Regions from separate parts of the Rhodococcus sacchari genome, predicted to be linked through region 2. Evidence: riboswitches for the same ligand, from Rfam matches in the RefSeq annotation. Region 2 holds a riboswitch; each other region holds the start of a gene.
The links. A riboswitch is a leader RNA that binds a small molecule or an ion and turns the genes downstream of it on or off. The one in region 2 is predicted to bind thiamine pyrophosphate.

Region 1: linked by a shared signal. The riboswitch ahead of thiO (glycine oxidase ThiO) and the one ahead of OED52_RS04960 (ABC transporter substrate-binding protein) in region 2 are both predicted to bind thiamine pyrophosphate.
Region 3: linked by a shared signal. The riboswitch ahead of OED52_RS06405 (3-oxoacyl-ACP reductase) and the one ahead of OED52_RS04960 (ABC transporter substrate-binding protein) in region 2 are both predicted to bind thiamine pyrophosphate.

Annotation. Positions count from the first base shown of each region.
Region 1 is NZ_CP107551.1:3,663,223-3,667,494, forward strand. It holds gene thiG (thiazole synthase) at 1-522, opposite strand, end outside; gene thiS (sulfur carrier protein ThiS) at 575-790, opposite strand; gene thiO (glycine oxidase ThiO) at 787-1,851, opposite strand; TPP riboswitch at 1,848-1,960, opposite strand; gene thiE (thiamine phosphate synthase) at 1,987-2,676, shown strand; gene OED52_RS16810 (NUDIX hydrolase) at 2,698-3,552, opposite strand; gene OED52_RS16815 (hypothetical protein) at 3,690-4,272, shown strand, end outside.
Region 2 is NZ_CP107551.1:1,050,892-1,055,163, reverse strand. It holds gene OED52_RS04990 (magnesium transporter CorA family protein) at 1-197, shown strand, start outside; gene OED52_RS04985 (class I SAM-dependent methyltransferase) at 240-860, shown strand; gene OED52_RS04980 (hypothetical protein) at 857-1,033, opposite strand; gene OED52_RS04975 (CsbD family protein) at 1,154-1,351, shown strand; gene OED52_RS04970 (hypothetical protein) at 1,412-1,603, opposite strand; gene OED52_RS04965 (hypothetical protein) at 1,858-2,001, shown strand; TPP riboswitch at 2,281-2,377, shown strand; gene OED52_RS04960 (ABC transporter substrate-binding protein) at 2,441-3,448, shown strand; gene OED52_RS04955 (ABC transporter permease) at 3,420-4,214, shown strand; gene OED52_RS04950 (ABC transporter ATP-binding protein) at 4,235-4,272, shown strand, end outside.
Region 3 is NZ_CP107551.1:1,385,440-1,389,711, forward strand. It holds gene OED52_RS06395 (phosphodiesterase) at 1-695, shown strand, start outside; gene OED52_RS06400 (stealth family protein) at 738-2,219, opposite strand; TPP riboswitch at 2,461-2,552, shown strand; gene OED52_RS06405 (3-oxoacyl-ACP reductase) at 2,609-3,373, shown strand; gene OED52_RS06410 (LLM class flavin-dependent oxidoreductase) at 3,373-4,272, shown strand, end outside.

The sequences.
Region 1 (4,272 bases), 1.9 Mb from region 2:
GGATTCGACGATCATCTCGATGTGGTGCGGATTCGAGATGCCGAGACCGGTGCCGATCGGGGAGCCGAGCGGCATCACCGCGGCGCAGCCGACGTCCTCGAGGCGCTTCGCGAGCACCGGATCGTCGGTGGTGTACGGCAGGACGACGAATCCGTCGTCGACGAGTTGCTCTGCGGCCGAGACGAGTTCGATGGCATCGGGCAGCAGGGTCCGCTCGTCGGCGATGACTTCCAGCTTGACCCAGTCGGTTTCGAGCGCTTCGCGGCCGAGCTGCGCGGTGAGCACCGCCTCCTTCGCGCCGCGGCAGCCGGCGGTGTTGGGCAGCGGCTCGATGCCGAGGCGCCGCAGCAGGTCGAGAACCCCGGTGCCGGAGGCCGCGTCGACGCGCCGCATCGCGACGGTGGTCAGTTCGGTGCCCGACGCGACGAGCGCCTCCTCGAGCACCGCGAGGTTCGCGGCACCGCCGGTGCCGGTGATCAACCGGGACCCGAAGGTGCGGCCCGCGATGGTCAGCGGCGGCAGATCGTGTGCCGGATCGCGTGTTTCGCCCGACTGGGCGGTGTTCACCTGTGTCTCAGCCACCCTGGACCGCCGTGAGGATCTCGATGTTCGCGCCGCGGTTCACCGGTTCGGACCAGCGGCCACGGGGGCAGACGGCACCGTCGATCGCGACCGCGATCCCCTTCTCCGGCAGGCCGAGTTCGGCCAGCAGCTCCGCGACGGTCGGTGCCGTCGCGTAGGTCTTGTCCTCACCGTTGACGGTGATGCCCACCGCCACCTGATCGCTCATCGCACACTCGCTTCCGTATGTCGTCGGGGACAGGCATGTTTCGCGTCGGGGAGCTGCTCCCCGCGGAGTTCGGCGAGCACCGCGTCGACGGTGACCGGGGTGAGCAGCACACCGTTGCGGCCGTGCCCGGTGGCGGCCACGACGCGGTCGGACAGCCGGCCGATCAGCGGCAGGTTGTCGGGGGTCATCGGGCGCAGGCCCGCACTCGCCTCGTACAGCTCGTACTCGCCGAGCGCCGGGAAGATCGTCTCCGCGTCGGCGATGAGATCGCGCACCCCGGCGACGGTGACCTGCCGGTCGGATGCCTCGTACTGGGTGGCGCCGACGACCAGGCCGTCGTGGCGGGGCACCAGATAGGCGGGGCGGCCGTGCACCTCCGCGCGCACGGTGCGCTGCGGCGGCGGGGTCGCGCCGGGCCGCAGCCGCAGCCGCAGGATCTCGCCCTTGACGGGCCGCACCGGCAGTCCCGGCCACAGCTGCGCCGACGCCCACCCGGCGGCGAGCACCACCTGGTCGTCAGGCAGGTCGGCGAGGTCGTGCACGGCGGCTTCGGAGAACCGCACCCCGGCCCGCACGGCCGCGACGCGCAGGGCCTCGACGAGCGCCCGGTTGTCGACGGAGAGCTCGGTGGGAGCCAGCAGCCCGAGGCGGATGCGGGGGCCGAGCGACGGTTCGAGTTCGCGTATCCGGGCGCGGGAGAGCACCTGCATCTCGTGGCCGCGTTCGCCCACCCATTCGGCGACGGTCCGCAGGTCGGCGGCGTCGGCGGCGTCGAGGGCGACCGTCAGGGAGGCCTCGGCGGTGAACACGTCGGTGCCGGTCTCGGTGCGCAGGGCCTCCGCGAAGCCGGGCCAGCGGTCCAGGGAGGCTGCGCCGAGGTCGAGGACGTGGTCCTCTCCCGGCCAGCCCTCGGACAGCGGGGCGAGCATGCCCCCGGCCACCCACGAGGCGCCGCTTCCGGGATTCGGGTCGTGCACGGTGACGGTGTGCCCGGCGCGGGCCGCGCGCCATGCGATCGACAGCCCGATCACTCCGCCACCGACGACGGCAACAGTTGTCACAGATCCACCTCACTCCCTGCGCCGGCATGATCCGGGTCAGGTCATAACGGTCGGGGCCGGCAGGCCCCCTCTCAGCCCCGCGTTCCTCGGGACTCCCGTGTCGTCACGTTCCCCCTAGAGGCTACCGTCTTGTCCGTGACCACCTATCGCGGCAACCACCCCGACCCCCGCGGTCGCCTCGCGACCGCCCGGTTGTACCTGTGCACCGACGCCCGCCGCGACACCGGCGACCTCGCGGACTTCGTCGAGGAGGCCCTCGCAGGCGGTGTCGACATCGTCCAGTTGCGCGACAAGGACTCGGCCGGCGAGAAGAAGTTCGGCCGCATCGAGGCCCGAGAGGAGCTCGCGGCGCTGGAGATCATCGCCGAGGCGTGCTCCCGACACGGTGCGTTGATGGCGGTGAACGACCGCGCCGACGTCGCGCTCGCCTCGGGCGCCGACATCCTGCACCTCGGCCAGGGCGACCTGCCGGTGCAGTACGCGCGGCGGATCCTCGGCGACGAGATCGTCATCGGCCGGTCCACGGGCAGCCGCGCGCAGGCCGCGCTCGCCGACATCGAGGAGGGCGTGGACTACTTCGCATCCGGCCCGGTCTGGGACACCCCCACGAAGCCGGGCCGCACCGCGGCGGGTCTGGAGGTGACCCGCGAGGTCGCGCAGTCGCAGCCGAAGCGTCCGTGGTTCGCGATCGGCGGGATCGACCTCGAACGGGTGCCGGAGGTCGTCGCGGCCGGTGCGACGCGCATCGCGGTGGTGCGAGCGATCACGAAGGCCGAGGATCCGCGGGCCGCCGCGGCGGCACTCAAAGCCGCGCTGCCGGCCTGAGAAGGCCGCCGGCCCGAGAGGTCAGAGCCAGCCCAGCACCGTCGACGGCGACACCGCGACGATGCCCTCGGGCAGCCGGTCGCGCAGCCCGCGGTCGGCGGTGACCACGACGGTCACGCTCGGGTCCACCGCGGTGGTCGTCGCGGCGGCCAGCCGGGCGAGTTCGTCGTCGCCGCTGCCGGCGGCGGTGTGCACCGGCAGGCGGGCGTCGTCGACGACCGCGTCGCGGGCCTGTCCCTCGAGCACGACCTCGATGCGGGGCACCCAGCCGAACAGTCCACCGGGCAGTTCGACGGTGCGGGGCAGCACCGCGGCGAGGTCGGCGAGCAGTGCGCTCGTCGCGCCGGGGCGGTCGCGCCACCAGCCGGTGGGGCCGCTCGTCCCGAGGACGTTGGCGGTGTCGAGCAGCATCCGTACCGGGCAGGTGCGCAGCGCCGGCCAGGCCTCGGCGAAGCCGCGGTGCAGGGGCATCGTCTCGACCTCGGACTCGGGCACCCAGCGCAGTTCGGTGCTCTCCCCGTTGAGGGCGGTGTCGAGCGGGCGGGGCGCGTCGGCGATCACCGTCGTGTAGGTCCAGCCTCCCGGCAGCCCGGAGGTGACCCGCTCGGTCCGCACCGACAGCGCCGCGACGTCGATGCCCGCTTCCTCGTGAGCCTCGCGCACGGCCGCGTCGACGGTGCTCTCGTGGGAGTCGCGGGCGCCGCCGGGCAGAGCCCAGGTGCCGCCCTGATGGCTCCAGGCCGCGCGGTGCTGCAGGAGCACCGCGGGGGTGCCGTCGGGCAGGGGTGCGCGCAGCAGCAGTCCGGCCGCGCCGTGCCGCCCCCAGCGCTTCTCCCCGTCGGGGCCGACCGCCCACCCGTCACCGTCACCGCGCATCGCGTCCGCCTCCCTGGTCCGGGCCCCTGCGGAACCGTGTCGGAGCCCCGGATCCCGCCGTCCGTGGACGGCAACAATACCGCCGTGCTGCTTATATGCTCGCCTCGAGACCGACGACACGAGGAAAGGGGTGCGCCGTGGGTGTTCGCGTACCCCCTCCGGTCGTCCCGACCGGCGGCACGGTCGAGGCTACCGAGGATCCGGGCACTTCGGGCGTCCGCCGCGAGGATCTGCGCGACGTCCTGAGGTCCACACCCGCCCGCCTGGTGACGTTCGGGGTGATCCTGACGATCCTGCTCCTGGTGTCGGCGGTGGCGTCGGCGACCGCCGTGGACCAACGGCAGGACACCCACGATCGGTTGCTCGAGTCCACCGAACCGCTCGCCTACGCGGCACAGAACCTCTACAGCGCCCTGTCGGTGGCCGACGCCGCCGCGGTGACCGGCTTCATCTCGGGTGGTCTCGAACCGGAGGAGGTGCGCGACCGCTACCTCCGGGCGGTCTCGGAGGCCTCGGAGTACCTGGTCGTCGCGGCGACCGGGCTGACCGACGCCGATGCGACCACCGTCCACCACCTCACCGAGATCGGGCGGCTGCTCCCCGTCTACACCGGCACGATCGAGACGGCACGTGCCAACCACCGGGTCGGCAACCCGGTGGGGGCCGCCTATCTGGGCGAGGCGTCGCACCTGATGCAGACCGAACTGCTCCCTGCGGCGC
Region 2 (4,272 bases):
GCCTGAACGTCGTCATGAAGAAGCTCACCGGGTGGGCGGCGATCATCGCGGTGCCGACGGCCGTCACCGGCTGGTACGGCATGAACGTGCCCTATCCGGGCTTCGACGAACCGGCGGGTCTGATCACCGCCGCCCTCGTCATCGTCCTGTCCGCCGGCGGACTGTACGTGCTGTTCAAACAGCGCGACTGGCTCTGAGCCGAGTAGGATTCCGTATCGTCCGGGAATCGGGGTGCTCACATGGGTTTCTACACCGACCGCATCGTCCCCCACCTCGTCGACGTCGTGTGCGGGTCGTCGATGACCGCGCCGTCGCGGGAACGCGTCTGCTCCGGCCTGCGCGGCCGCGTCGTGGAGATCGGGTTCGGTTCCGGCACCAACGTGCCCTACTACCCCGCCGGCGTCGAGTCCGTCACCGCCGTCGAACCCGCCGACGTGGCGTGGCGGCTGGCCCGGCCCCGGGTGGCGGAATCGACGGTGCCGGTGGAGCGGTCGGGTCTGGACGGGCAGTCGCTGCCGTTCCCGGACGGCAGTTTCGACACGGCGTTGTCGACGTGGACGCTGTGCACGATCCCCGACGCGGTGCAGGCCCTGCGGGAGGTGCGCCGGGTGCTCGCGCCCGGTGGGACGCTGCATTTCGTCGAACACGGGCTGGCTCCGGACGAACCGGTGCGCAGGTGGCAGTACCGGCTCGACCCGCTCCAGCAGGCCCTCACGGGCGGATGCCATCTCACCCGCGACATCGCCGCGCTCGTGCAGGAGGCCGGCTTCGACCTCCGCGAACTCGACACCTTCTACGAGAAGGGCACACCGAAGTTCTTCGGGGCGCTCTCCCTGGGTGTCGCCGCCCCGGTATCCTAGATCAACACCACGATCAGGACGACGATCACGAGTACCGCGACGATCGCCGCGATCACTCCCCCGAGCGACCGGCGGCGCTGGGCGGGACCGTCGTGCACGAGTTCGGGATCGGCGTCGGGAGAATCGCCGATCGGGTCGTCCCCCTCGGGGTTCGCATTGGCCGGATTCGACATCGATCTCCTCCTGGGTGTGTGGTCCCGAGTCTGGCACGGACGCGCGCCCGGCGTTCTCGTTTCACCCCGCCCCGCTCGGGTATCCGGTCACGGTAGACGCCCCACGACCGAGGAGGACCCATGGCGGATTTCATCGACAAGGCCAAGCACAAGGCAGAAGAAGCCGGCGGGAAGATCAAGGAGAACACCGGTCGAGCAGCCGGCGACCGTGATCTCGAGGCCGAGGGCAAGGGCGACCAGACGGCGAGCGGCCTCAAGCAGGCGGGCGACAAGGTCTCCGATGCCGTGGAGAACGTCAAGGACGCATTCAAGAAGTAGTCCCGCAGTTCACGGGGGTGCCGGTGGTCGCGACCACCGGCACCCCGTTTCCCTGCGGATCTATCCGGTTCCCTCGGTGTCGTCGAAGAAGTGCCAGGTGCCGTCCTGCTCGTGCTGGGCCTCCATCCGCCAGCCGAGCTCGCTGTTGTCGGCGCGCTTGTCGACGAACCACGCGTGGGCGTCCTGTGCGCTGTCGAATTCCTTGGTGTCCACGACGTCACCGCTGGGGTCGATCACTCGATAGTTGGCCATGCCGAGGGACTTCCCGTGGGGTCGCTGCGCCAAACGTCCCGCGGGGCCGATGTGCGCCGAACGTCGCCTTCTGCTCGCATTCGTGTAGGGTGGGGTCATCGTCCGGCTCGCTTTCCGACGAGCCACCCCCGCACCGTCCAGGTGCCCGACGGTTCCGGACGACCCCGAGAGTTTCCCACGGCGATCACCGCGGCTCCCGTGCTTCGCACCCGTCTGCGACCGAGTCCAGCGGTGACGCATCCGAAAGGACGACCATGAGTCAGAACCCCCACGTCGACGTTCCGCTGTTCCTCGCGCCCCGCGATCCCCGCGCCGAGGCCGAGTCGGAACCCATCGCGAACACCGCCGAGGTCACGCGCCCCCACGACTACACGTCGATCTTCTCCGCGCGTCCCTGAGTTCGGTTGTAGAGCAAGACGATTTCGGTGGCTCCGACCCCGCTGAGCGGAGTTCGTTCCACCCGAATCGAAGAAGGTCCCGTCGGCGCGTTCGCCGACGGGACCTTCCCGGTCCACGCGCGGGGGAGGTGAGCATGGACCCCACGGCCCCGCCCGTCGGGGGGAGGTGGGCGAGGGCCGTCATCTCCTTGATCGAATCGGTCGTGTGCGACGTTACGGACATTTCGTATGACCGGTCGGCGGCCCTCCCGGACCGGCGATGGACAGTGCTATCGTCGCGTCCGTGACACGGGGTGCTCCGCACACGCGGGGCTGAGATCACACCCGTCGAACCTGATCAGGTAATGCTGACGAAGGGATGTCCCGGCATGTTCGTGCCTTTCCGACCTTTCATGCGCCGGAGCACCGGCCACCCGTCCACCGACGCCTCCCCGCTGTCGTGATCGCCCGCCGGCTCGCAGGGGCATTCGCGATCGCGGTCGCGCTCACCACGCTCACGGCGTGCTCGAGCGCGGACGACGGCGACACGATCCGTTTCGCCCTGGACTGGACCCCCAACACCAATCACACCGGGTTGTACGTGGCGCTGCAGGAGGGCCTGTTCGCCGATGCGGGACTCGACGTCGAGGTCCTGCCGTACAACAACGCCACCCCCGACACGCTCGTCGACGCAGGCAACGCCGAGTTCGGGATCTCCACGCACGCGTCGTCGACGTTCGCCCGGGCCGCCGGGTCGCGGACCGTCGCGGTCCTCGCACCCCTGCAGCACTGGGCGACGGCGATCGCCGTGCGCGCCGACGATCCCGAGATCACCCGGCCGGCGGATCTCGACGGCAGGATCTTCGCGGGCTTCGCGAATCCCGGGGAGACCGAGATGCTCGCCGAGGTGATCCGCAACGACGGGGGCCGCGGCGAGTTCGAGGAGGTCACTCTCGGAACCTCGTCGTACGAGGCGGTCTACTCGTCGACCGCGGACTTCACCGTGTCGTATCTGGCCTGGGAGGGCCTCGAGGCCGAGCACCGCGGCCTGCCCATGCGGTACTTCCGGTTCACCGACCACGGCTTTCCGGACGCCTACGCGATCGTCGTCGACGGCAACGAGGACTGGATGACCGAGCATCCGGACGAGGCCCGGGCCTTCGTGCAGGCGCTACAGGAGGGCTACCGCATCGCCGCCGACGATCCCGACCGTGGCGCGAAGGCCCTGCTCGACGCCAACCCCGGCGCCTTCCCGGACGAGGCGCTCGTCCTCGAGAGCCAGCGCATGCTCGCCGCCGAGTACATGCGCGACGAGAACGGTGAGGTGGGGTCGCTCGACGCGGACCGCTGGGCGGAGTACGCCCACTTCCTCTACGACAACGGCCTGCTGGCGGGACCCGACGGTGCACCGCTGAGCGTCGAACCCGATTGGTCGACCTATGTCACCGACGACTACCTCCGCAACTGAACCCGCCACCCGGACCCGGCGCCTCGTGCCGGCCCTGCTGGTCGCTGCGGCGCTCGTCGCCGTCTGGCAGCTGTACGTGTCGGTGAGCGGGATCCGGCCGCAGGTGCTGCCCTCCCCCGTCCGCGTCGTGGAGCAGGGCTGGGCGCACCGGTCCGTCATCGCCGGGCACGCCTGGGCGACCCTGCAGGTCACGTTCGTCGGGTTCGCGGTGTCGCTGACCCTCGCGTGGGCGCTGGCGATCGCGGTGGACTTCTCCCCGTGGTTGCGGCGGGCGTTCGTGCCGCTGTTCGTGGTCTCGCAGACCCTGCCGATCGTCGCCGTCGCACCGCTGATGATCATCTGGTTCGGTTTCGGGTTGCTGCCGAAGATCCTGGTGGTCACCCTGGTGACCTTCTTCCCCGTGGCGATCGGGCTGATCGAGGGGTTCGCGGCGGCCGATCGGGAGGCCGGATCGCTGCTGCGCAGCATGGGGGCGTCGCGGTGGCAGCAGTTCCGCTACGTGCGGTTGCCGGCGGCGCTGCCCCGTTTCTTCACGGCGTTGCGGATCGGGATCACCTACGCGGTGGTCGGGGCGGTGTTCGCCGAGTACGTCGGCGCCAGTTCCGGTCTCGGCATCTTCATGAGCACCCAGAAGAACTCCTTCCGGACCGATCTGGTGCTCGCGGCGGTGGTGGTCACGGCGGTGCTGTCGCTCGTGCTGTACGCGCTGACCTATCTCGCCGAACGACTGATCGCGCCCTGGGCGCTGGGGCGGAGCCCCCGATGAGTGCCGGGGCGGAGCCCCCGATGAGTGCCGTCACCGTCACCGCTGTCGACCGGTCGTA
Region 3 (4,272 bases), 330 kb from region 2:
CCTACCGCAAGCTCCGAGACCTCGTCGAGCCGCTCGCCGAGGCGCTCGACGCGGAGATCGTGTGGGCGATGGGCAACCACGACGACCGCGCGACCTTCCGCACCCAGCTGCTCGACCAGGAACCGACGGGCGCGCCGATCGACCGGGTGCACGACATCAACGGCCTGCGCGTCGTCGTGCTCGACACCTCGGTTCCGGGACACCACCACGGCGAGGTGACCGCCGAGCAGCTGTCCTGGCTCGCCGACGAACTCGACACCACCGCCCGGTTCGGAACCGTTCTGGCCCTTCACCATCCGCCGGTGCCGAGCGTGTTCGACATGGCGGTTCTCGTCGAGCTCCGCGACCAGGCGGGCCTCGCCGAGGTGCTGCGCGGCACCGACGTGCGGGCCATCCTCGGCGGGCACCTGCACTACTCCACCTCGGCGACCTTCGCGGGCATCCCGGTGTCGGTGGCGTCGTCGACCTGCTACACCCAGGACCTCAACGTGCCGGTCGGCTCGCAGCGCGGGCACGACGGGGCGCAAGGCTTCAACCTCGTGCACGTCTATCCCGACACGATCGTGCACTCGGTGGTCCCGGCGGGCAGCTACGCCACCGTCGGGCAGCCGCACTCCGCGGAGGATGCAGAGCGTCTCCTCGCCGAGGCCGGAATCCGCATCCCGGAGAACCCCGACCTGACGGTGCGTATCTAGCCGGACCCGGCAGGACCGCAACGGTCCCGCCGGGTTCGCGTATCAGCCCGGGTAGTCGGTCTCCCAGGGCGCAGGGATCGGGTAGTACCGCTCGAGGAACTGCGTGACCTTCGCCGTCCGCAGCTCCAGGTCCACCTCGGGCGTGCTGCCGTCGTTGAGGCAGAACATGTCGAGCTTGCGCTTCGCGAGGATCGTGTCGAGTTCGCGCAGCCCGGCGTACGAGGTGGTGTCGACGTACTGCACCTTCGCCGTGGTCTGCTGCACCGCCCGACCGGTCATCAGCGCGTAGTAGTGGTAGAAGGAGTTCGTCACCGAGATGTTCTCGGCGCCGCGGAACTGGCTGGCCGCCGTCGCCGCGAACTCCTTAGGGAACTCGCGTTCCATCTCCGCCATGATCGACCGCCGCAGGGGCACCGGCGAGTGTTCGAGGTGCCGGGTGATCGTCACCCCGAAGCGTTCCTTCAGCAACCGGCGGTTCACGCGCGCCGAATTCTCGAACCCGCTGCGCGCGGCGTGGTTCCGGCCCAGACCGATCCGCACGTCGCATTCGACGAACTTGCTGACTCCGCCGCCGGTGAAGAACAGGCTCGGGCTCACGGGACGGCCGAGGAACATGTCGTCGTTCGAGTACAGGAAGTACTCGGACAGTCCCGGGATGTGGTGCAGCTGCGACTCCACCGCCATCGAGTTGTAGGTGGGCAGCACCGTCGGATCGGCGAAGAACTCCTCGCTGCGCACGAACGTCACCCGCGGGTCGTCGGCCAGCCAGGCCGGCCTGGGGGAATCGGTCGCGACGAAGATGCGACGCACCCACGGCGCGTACATGTGCACCGCGCGCAGCGCGTACTTGAGCTCGTCGATCTGCCGGTATCGCGCCGGTGAATCGTCACCCTCGCCGACGACGTAGTTCTGCATCAGCCGGGCACGCTCGGCCTGGAACGACTTCGACGATCCGTCGACCCACGAGAAGACCATATCGATCTCGAAGGGGACGTCCCAGGGATGCAGGTCGAACATTCCTTCGATGGTCGGCCACAGCTGCCCGTACCGTTCGACCGTCGTGCGGCGCATCTCGTCGCGCAGGGCGGTCTCCCGGCTCAGGGCGTTCGGACGCGGCATGATCACCTCGTCGTCGGTGTACGACCACAGTTCGATCTGCACACCGTTCGACGCGCCGTAGCGCAGACCGCTGGTCAGTTCCACCCGCGGGCGGAACAGCCGCAGGACCCGCGCCTTGCTGCGGTGCGACAGGCGACCGTCCGCGATCAGCAGCGGGCGGTGCTTCGACCCGACCGTCTTCGCGTAGAACGGCTCGGATCCGCACCCGTCCACGAGGGCGGTGAGCAGCCGCTTCCGGTCGGCCCAGTCGATTGCGAGGATCGGCCGGGTGGTCTCGTCGCGCACCAGCAGGTAGTCGATCCCGGCGTCGTCGAGTACCCGGCGCAGGAAGAGCAGGTCCTCGATCTGTGCCTGGTGCGGGGTCGTGGTGGTGATCGGGATGGCGTAGCGGTCCTCGAACCACACCGACTCCGGACGGCACGTGGGGGTGCCGTGGACGCGCGGCGGGGTGTCTCCGACGGGCTGCGGAAGGGAGACGTAGGAAGCATTGTGTGGGGCCGGCGGGTGCGTCGGAATCTCCTTTCGTGCGTCGGGACGGGAATGGCATATTTTAACGTGGATCTGAGCTAAGTGCTCGCCGTGAGGATGTGACGATCCCGTGAACCGGTAGCGGATGCCCGCGGCCCCGCGGTGTAGCCTGTGCCCAGGACTCGACACGGGGTGCCGGAAACGGCTGAGAGAACACCCGTCGAACCTGATCTCGATCATGCGAGCGAAGGGATGCCGAGCCGGCGAACGGGCCAGAGGTCCGTCGCTGTCACGCACCCTTCCCGACAGAAGGGAAGGCACGGAACATGTCCTTGCAGAACCAGGTCGTACTCGTCACCGGCGCCGGCCGCGGACTCGGCCGCGCCATCGCGCAGGCGTTCGCCGACGAAGGGGCCGCCGTGGTCCTCGACTACCGCACCAGCGGCGACGCCGCCCGCGAACTGGCCGAGAAGATCGGCGCCGACCGCGCGGTCGCGCTCCGGGCCGACGTCACCGACCGCGCCCAGGTCGACGCCCTGTTCGCGCAGGCCCGCGAGCACTTCGGACGCCCGGTCACCGCCGTCGTCAACAACGCCCTGCCGGACTTCTCCTTCAACGGCGACGCCCGCGACAAGGCCGACGAGATCGCCTACGGCGCGTTCGGAGCCCAGTTCGACGGCGTGATCGCCGGCGCCCTCAACGTCATCCAGGCGGCGCTGCCCGGCATGCGGGAGGTCGGGGGCGGCAGCATCGTCAACGTCGGCACCAACCTCGTCCAGAACCCGGTGGTCCCGTACCACGACTACACCGCGGCCAAGGCGGCCCTGCTGTCGCTGACCCGCACCTTCGCTGCCGACCTCGGCCCCGACGGCATCCGCGTCAACATGGTCTCCGGCGGTCTGCTGCGCACCACCGACGCGTCCGCCGCGACCCCCGAGGCGGTCTTCGACCTCATCGCCTCGTCCACGCCGCTGCGGAAGGTGACCACCCCCGAGGACTTCGCCGCGGCGATGCTGTTCTTCGTCTCCGACTGGTCGCGCGCCGTGACCGGCCAGAACCTCGTGGTCGACGGCGGTCTGGTGATGAACTGATGGCCGCACCCCGCAGCCTGCACCTCAACGCCTTCCTCTACGGCGTCGGACACCACTCCTCGGCGTGGCGGCACCCCGATTCGGCCGCCGAACGGCTCGGCGACATCGCCTGGTTCGAGGACCTCGCCCGCACCGCCGAACGCGGATGCCTCGACGCGGTGTTCTTCGCCGACGGGCACAGCGTCGACCCGAAGTACACCGCCGGCACCACCTGGTTCCTCGAGCCGATCACCGCGCTGTCCGCGATGGCCCGCGCCACCACCCGCATCGGCCTGGTCACCACGGTCTCGGCGAGTTTCTTCACGCCCTTCCACGCGGCGCGGATGCTCGCCTCGCTCGACCACATCAGCGGGGGACGGGTCGGTGCGAACATCGTCACCTCGATGTTCGACGAGGAGGCCCGCAACCACGGCTTCGACGCGCTGCCGCCGCACGCCGAGCGGTACGCGCGCGCAGAGGAATTCATCGAGGTGCTCTGCGCCCTGTGGGATTCCTGGGACGACGGTGCCCTGATCGTCGACCGGGAGGGCGGCCGCTATCTCGACGCCGAGACGATCCGCCCGATCGACCACCGCGGCAAGCACTTCCGCGTCGACGGACCGCTCACCGTGCCGCGCTGCCCGCAGGGCCGTCCGGTGCTGTTCCAGGCCGGAGCGTCGGAGACGGGCCGCGACCTCGCCGCGCGGCACGCCGAGGCGGTCTACTCCGTCGCCTGGGACATGTCCGCCGCCCTCGACTACGCCACCGACCTGCGCGCCCGGATATCCTCCGCGGGACGCGATCCCGGCTCGGTTGCGATCCTGCCCGGCCTCGTCACCTATGTCGGGCGCACCGAGGAGGAGGCGTGGGCGAAGAAGGCCGACCTCGACGCGTTCCTCGACGTCGACGCGGCCCTCACC